Regions from separate parts of the Streptomyces sp. NPDC034043 genome, predicted to be linked through region 2. Evidence: riboswitches for the same ligand, from Rfam matches in the RefSeq annotation. Region 2 holds a riboswitch; the other holds the start of a gene.
The links. A riboswitch is a leader RNA that binds a small molecule or an ion and turns the genes downstream of it on or off. The one in region 2 is predicted to bind S-adenosylmethionine.
Positions count from the first base shown of each region.

Region 1: linked by a shared signal. The riboswitch ahead of ACZ51S_RS20985 (aminotransferase class V-fold PLP-dependent enzyme) and the one ahead of thrC (threonine synthase) in region 2 are both predicted to bind S-adenosylmethionine.

Region 1 covers NZ_JBVISF010000008.1:190,489-193,978, forward strand. Annotated here, with positions in the region: gene trpD (anthranilate phosphoribosyltransferase) at 168-1,232, shown strand; SAM riboswitch class IV at 1,375-1,491, shown strand; gene ACZ51S_RS20985 (aminotransferase class V-fold PLP-dependent enzyme) at 1,710-3,098, shown strand; gene ACZ51S_RS20990 (Lrp/AsnC family transcriptional regulator) at 3,153-3,434, opposite strand; gene ACZ51S_RS20995 (rhomboid family intramembrane serine protease) at 3,431-3,490, opposite strand, start outside.
Region 2 covers NZ_JBVISF010000016.1:105,604-109,093, forward strand. Annotated here, with positions in the region: gene ACZ51S_RS29730 (alpha,alpha-trehalose-phosphate synthase (UDP-forming)) at 1-310, opposite strand, end outside; gene ACZ51S_RS29735 (glucosyl-3-phosphoglycerate synthase) at 426-1,403, opposite strand; SAM riboswitch class I at 1,653-1,790, shown strand; gene thrC (threonine synthase) at 1,808-3,097, shown strand; gene ACZ51S_RS29745 (MoaD/ThiS family protein) at 3,134-3,412, shown strand.

The DNA.
Region 1 (3,490 bases), on a different contig from region 2:
ACCCGCTCGGGGGATCGGTTCCGGCCGGTCCCGGTGTCGCCACAGCGAGAGCCCCGTCCAGCGACTGGACGGGGCTCTTCGCTGTCATCCGGGCTGGATAGGCTGAGATCCTTCCCATTCGGCGTGGGCGCCGACACCGGGCGGCCCACGAGCAGCAGGAGCGGACCATGAACGTTGTGACCCCGGCAGGCGGCGACAGCGTGGCGGCCCGCGGCTGGCCGGGTGTCCTCGACGCCCTGCTCGGCGGCCGTGACCTCGGCGCGGACGACACCGCCTGGGCGATGGACCGGATCATGCGGGGCGAGGCCACCGACGCGCAGATCGCCGGTTTCGCGGTCGCGCTGCGGGCCAAGGGGGAGACCGTCGAGGAGATCGGCGGCATGGTGCGGGCCATGTACGCCCACGCCAACCTGATCGAGGTGCCGGGCCGGACGGTGGACATCGTCGGCACCGGCGGCGACGGGGCCAAGACGGTGAACATCTCGACGATGTCCTCCATCGTGGTGGCCGGTACGGGCGCGAAGGTGGTCAAGCACGGCAACCGGGCCGCGTCCTCGGCGAGCGGCTCCTCGGACGTGCTGGAGAAGCTCGGCGTCAACCTCAACCTGACCCCCGCACGGGTGGCGGAGGTCGCGGAGCAGGCCGGCATCACCTTCTGCTTCGCGGTGACGTTCCACCCGGCGCTGCGCTACGCGGCGGCCGCCCGCCGCGACCTCGGCATCCGCACCACCTTCAACTTCCTCGGCCCGCTCACCAACCCGGCCAAGGTCCGCGCGCAGGCCACCGGCGTCGCCGACGCGCGGGTGGCTCCCATCGTGGCCGGGGTGCTCGCCGAGCGCGGCTCGTCCGCCCTGGTGTTCCGCGGCGACGACGGCCTCGACGAACTGACCACCACCGCCACCTCCCGCGTGTGGTGGGTCCGCGAGGGAACGGTGACCGAGCTGCCCTTCGACCCGCGCGACGTCGGCATCCCGCTGGTGGACGTGGCGCGGCTGCGGGGCGAGGACGCCTCGTACAACGCGGACGTAGCCCGCCGCCTGCTGGCCGGGGAGACGGGCCCGGTCCGCGACGCCGTCCTGCTGAACGCGGCGGCGGCCCTGGTCGCCCTCGACCCCGGCACCGGCTCCCTGGAGGAGCAGATCGCGGGCGGCATCGCCCGTGCGGCGCAGGCCATCGACTCGGGCGCGGCGCGTGCGGCGCTGGAGCGGTGGGTGGCGGCCAGCAACGCGTAGCGAGGCCGTTGGCGCCGCCCGCGGCCGTCTCCGCCGCCCACGGCGGGAGAAGGTGCGGAAAGGCGTCCGGAGGGGTGACCCCGGTCCACGATGCGGACCGGGGTCTTGCGCGTGCGGGCCCGTGTGGCAGGATGCTCCCCAAGGTCACGAGTGACAGCGTTCAGGCCCCGGCTTGCTGTCCGGCAACCCTCCTTCCGTGGCGGGGTGCCCCGGGTGATGACCAGGCCGTAGGCAGCGAGGTCTACGGCAAGCGCGGATCCCTCGATACCAGGGGTCCTGGTCTCTCGAGGAGCGTTTTCCGTGAGCAAGCGAATGCGATAGGGCGACTCCGCCCCTTCTTCAACCCCCGGACCGGGTCCCTTCCGTGTACCCCCGTCAGGTCCGGGGCTCCCCGTACCCCTCAGGTCGGCCGCCGAGCCGTACCCGCGTACGGGCACACCCGAAGCCATTCAGCCCTGCCTGCCGGGAGATACCGCCATGTCCGCATCCGCATCCGCCTCCCTGAACGCCGCCACCGCCGCCGCCGACGGCCCCGCCTGTGGCGGGCCGCTGCCGGTGCTCGGCCGGGACGTCACCGTCCCCCTCGTCACCGGCGGCGAGGTCACCTACGCCGCCCTCGACTACGCGGCCAGCGCCCCGGCGCTCCAGCGGGTCTGGGACGACGTCGCCGCGTACGCCCCGTACTACGGCAGCGTGCACCGGGGCGCCGGCTACCTCTCCCAGCTGTCCACCGACCTCTTCGAGCAGAGCCGGGCCACGGTCGCCGAGTTCCTCGACTGCCGCCCCGGTGACCAGGTGGTCTTCACCCGGTCCACCACCGACTCCCTCAACCTGCTCGCCGCCGCGCTGCCCGCCGACTGCCGGGTCTTCGTCTTCGAGACCGAGCACCACGCCTCGCTGCTGCCCTGGGGCGACGCCCGGGTCACCTGCCTCGACGCGCCGCGCACGCCCGGCGAGGCCGTCGCCACCCTGGAGCGGGCCCTGGCCGAGCGCGACCCCTACGGCCCGGCCCTGGTCTGCGTCACCGGCGCGTCCAACGTCACCGGCGAGCTGTGGCCCGTACGGGAACTCGCCGCCGCCGCGCACGCCCACGGCGCGCGGATCGTGCTCGACGCCGCCCAGCTGGCCCCCCACCACCCCGTCTCCGTACGGGAGCTGGACGTGGACTGGGTCGCCTTCTCCGGGCACAAGCTGTACGCCCCCTTCGGCTCGGGCGTGCTCGCGGGCCGCGCCGACTGGCTCCAGGAGGCCGAGCCGTACCTCGCGGGCGGCGGCGCCTCCCGTACGGTGGCCCGCCGCGAGGACGGCGGCGTCGACGTCGAGTGGCACACCACCGCCGCGCGGCACGAGGCCGGCTCCCCGAACGTCATCGGCGTCTACGCCATCGCCTCCGCCTGCCGCGCGCTGCGGGAGGCCGGCTTCGAGAACCTGGTCGCCCGGGAGGACCACCTCATCGCCAAGGTCCGCGAGGGCCTCGCGGAGGTCCCGGCCGTGCGGGTGCTGTCCCTGTTCGGGGACGACGCCCCGCGGGTCGGCGTCATCTCGTTCGTGGTCGAAGGCTGGAACAGCTCGCACTTCGCGGCCGCGCTGTCCGCCGAGTACGGGATCGGTGTGCGCGACGGGCTCTTCTGCGCCCACCCGCTGGTACGGACCCTGCTGGGCGGCGAGCCGCAGGCCCAGGGGGAGTGCGGGGCGCCGGAGGCGGCGCCGGGGGAGAGGTCGCTGAACGCCATCCGGGTCAGCTTCGGGGCCGGCACCCCGGACGAGCACGTGGAGCGTTTCGTGAAGGCCGTGCGGGAGCTCGTCGAGGACGGCGCGAAATGGCGGTACCGCACGGAGCAGGGCCGCTGCGTCCCGGCGGTGTAGTACCGCGAGCGGGCCGCCGCCCCGCGCGGCGGCCTCCCCGCACCGGACCGGAGGCTAGGCGTCCAGGCCGATGGCGAAGGCGGCTTCGAGGTCGTGCTGGGAGTACGTGCGGAACGCCACGTGGGTGTCGGTGGCCTCGACGCCCGGGATCTTGCTGATGCGGCCCGGGATGACGTCCGCGAGGTTCTCGTGACGGGCCACGCGGACCAGGGCGATCAGGTCGTACGTGCCGGTGACGGAGTAGACCTCGCTGACGCTGTCCAGCTGCGCGATCGACTCGGCGATCTCGGGGATGCGGTCCACGCTGGTCTTGATGAGCACGATCGCGGTGATCACGGTTGGCTGTCTCCCTCGACGGCAGTCACTGGTCTCCTCACTCTAGTCGCACGGCG
Region 2 (3,490 bases):
GGACGTCGTACAGGTGGTGGTGGGTGAACCAGAGCACGGAGTTCGCGATGCCGTTGTAGGCGTCGTCGTACACCTCGGGATCGATGTCCAGCATCCGGACGCCGGGCTCGGAGACGCCCCGGCGGACCGCCTCCCGGTCGGCGTCCGACAGGGCCGCGCAGATCCAGAGGGCCTCCGGCTGCGCGGCGAGCGCCGCGGACAGGCCGGAGACGAGGCCGCCGCCGCCGCGCCGGGAGCTGAGGGTGCCGTCGGCGTCGAGGGCGTACGAGAGCGGGCCGCGGTTGGCGGCGACGAGAACCTGAGAAGCCATACGGGAAGCCATGCGGCGAACCTAGCCCGGTCGGTCCTCGCTCAAACGTCCGGTAATTGTCCGGTTCGTCACGTCCTGGTCGGTCCGGGGCTCACGCCACCCGTCGCCCCGGGCCTCACGCCACCCGCCGGACCGCGTACTCCTCGACCTCCAGCATCGGCGGCCGCTCCTCCGTGTCCACCGCGTACGTGCGCGGAACGAACCCGTCCGGCCCCCGCTCGAACTGCGTCAGCCTCGGCCGCACCCGGGCGTGCGCCCAGCGGTGGCCGGGGGAGTGCCCGGCCGCGAGCCGCAGCTGCGCGGTGCGGTAGATCGCCGCGGCCATCCGGCCCAGCGCCTGCCCGTCCTGGTGCCGGTGCAGCCGGACCCCGACGTCCACCTGGGCCAGCGCGTCCAGCCCGACCGTGTGCAGGGCGTCCACCAGCAGGCCCAGCTCCACCCCGTACCCGACGGGGAAGGGCAGCCGCTCCAGCAGGGAGCGGCGTACGGCGTACTCGCCGCCCAGCGGCTGGACGAAGCCGGCCAGCTGGGGCCAGTGGAGGTTGAGGAGGGGGCGGGCCACCAGCTCCGTGACGCGCCCGCCCTGGCCCGGGGCGTCGCCGAGCGGGCGGTCGTACATGGCCTTGACGAACTGCACCGGCGGGTCGGTCAGCAGCGGTCCGACGATCCCGGAGACGAAGGCGGAGTCGAAGTCCCGCAGGTCGGCGTCCACGAAGCAGACGATGTCCCCGGTGGTGGCCAGCAGCGAGCGCCACAGCACCTCGCCCTTGCCGGGCACGGCCGGGATCCGCGGCAGCACCGAGTCCCGGTGCACCACACGGGCGCCGGCCCGCGCCGCGACCTCGGCCGTACGGTCGGTGGAGCCGGAGTCGACCACCACCAGCTCGTCCACCAGGGGGACCGCGAGGCCCTCGATCAGATCGCGCCGGATCACCTCCACGATCTGCCCGACCGTGGCCTCCTCGTCGAGCGCGGGCAGCACCACGCTCACCGTCGTACCGGACGCCCGTTTCCGGTCGAGCAGCCGGTCGAGCGGTCGGTCGGCGGCGGACCAGGAGCGGACCGCCAGCCAGCGCTCCACGTCATCCAGCACTCTCAGCACTCCCTGGGCTTCTCTGCGGTACTCGGCAACCGATGCCCGGCACCCGATGCCCGGCGCTCGGGACTCGGCGGCACTCGGCGGTTTTCGGCCGAATTGTGATCCATCTCGCGGTTCGGACGGCTGTCTCAACCGCCCGTCCCTTCGGTTACAGTCTTGAACAACGCGAAGGACCACCGCATGCCGGGGGTCCCGCGTACAAACGCACCGGCGCGCCAGAGAGCGCGTGTGCCGGTGCCATACCGCTCATCCAGAGGGGCAGAGGGACACGGCCCGTTGAAGCCCCGGCAACCCTCCAGTCGGTTCTCGCCACGCGAGGCCCCGGCTAGGGAAGGTGCCAATTCCGTCTCATGGCGAAGTGCGCCATGGGGAAGATGAGGAGAAAGGGCCTCGCCATCATGGCTGCACAGACTGTCGCCACCTCTGCCACCACCGGGTCCGTCGATCTGGGACCCGCCACCGGCCTTTCCTGTCGTGAGTGCGGCACCCGCTTCGAGCTCGGCCCGATCTTCGCCTGCGTCGAGTGCTTCGGCCCCCTGGAAGTCGCCTACGAGCTCCCGCTCGGCGACCCGGAGGCCCTGCGCGCCGCGATCGAGGCCGGCCCGAACAACATCTGGCGCTACGCGCCCCTGCTGCCCGTCCCGGCGGACGTGGCCTCCAAGCCGAGCCTGAACCCGGGCTTCACCAAGCTCGTGGACGCCGAGAACCTGGCCAAGGAGCTGGGCGTCACCGGCAAGCTCTACGTCAAGGACGACTCCGGCAACCCGACGCACTCCTTCAAGGACCGCGTCGTGGCCATCGCCGTCGAGGCCGCCCGCGCCTTCGGCTTCACCACCCTGTCCTGCTCCTCCACCGGCAACCTGGCCGGCGCCGTCGGCGCCGCGGCCGCCCGCGCCGGCTTCCGCTCCTGCGTGTTCATCCCGCACGACCTGGAGCAGGGCAAGGTCGTCATGGCCGGTGTCTACGGCGGCGACCTGGTCGGCATCGAGGGCAACTACGACGACGTCAACCGCTTCTGCTCCGAGCTCATCGGCGACCCGCTGGGCGAGGGCTGGGGCTTCGTCAACGTCAACCTGCGCCCCTACTACGGCGAGGGCTCCAAGACCCTGGCGTACGAGATCTGCGAGCAGCTCGGCTGGCGGCTGCCCGACCAGCTCGTCATCCCGATCGCGTCCGGCTCCCAGCTGACGAAGATCGACAAGGGTCTCCAGGAGCTGATCAAGCTCGGTCTGGTCGAGGACAGGCCGTACAAGATCTTCGGCGCCCAGGCCGAGGGCTGCTCGCCGGTGTCGACCGCCTTCAAGGCCGGTCACGACGTGGTCCGCCCGCAGAAGCCGAACACCATCGCCAAGTCCCTGGCGATCGGCAACCCGGCGGACGGCCCGTACGTCCTGGACATCGCGCGGCGCACCGGCGGCTACGTCGAGGACGTGAACGACGAGCAGGTCGTCGAGGCCATCAAGATCCTGGCGCAGACCGAGGGCATCTTCGCCGAGACCGCGGGCGGCGTGACCGTCGGCGTGACGAAGAAGCTGATCGAGAACGGGCAGCTCGACCCGGCGCTGACCACCGTGGTCCTGAACACCGGTGACGGCCTCAAGACCCTGGAGGCGGTGGCCGCGGACAGCGGCCAGACCGCCACCATCCGCCCCAGCCTGGACGCGTTCCGCGCCGCCGGCCTGGCCTGACCATCCCCCCTGCTCTACCGGAAAGGCAGTAGCGCCATGAGCGTCAACGTCCGCATCCCCACCATCCTGCGCACCTACACCGGCGGCAAGGCCGAGGTCCCGGCCGAGGGTGCGACCCTCGCCGAGGTCATCGAGTCCCTGGAGCAGAACCACCCGGGCATCGCCGCGCGCGTCCTGGACGACCAGGGCAAGCTGCGCCGCTTCGTGAACGTCTACGTCAACGACGACGACGTGCGCTTCGAGGGCGGCCTGCAGGCGGCCACGCCGGACGGCGCCGGCGTCTCGATCATCCCCGCCGTGGCCGGCGGCTGCTGACCGAACACATCAGAATTACCCCCTCCGTCATAAACGGAGGGGGTAATTCTGCTTGATTGGGCGCGGTAGAGTTGGGGC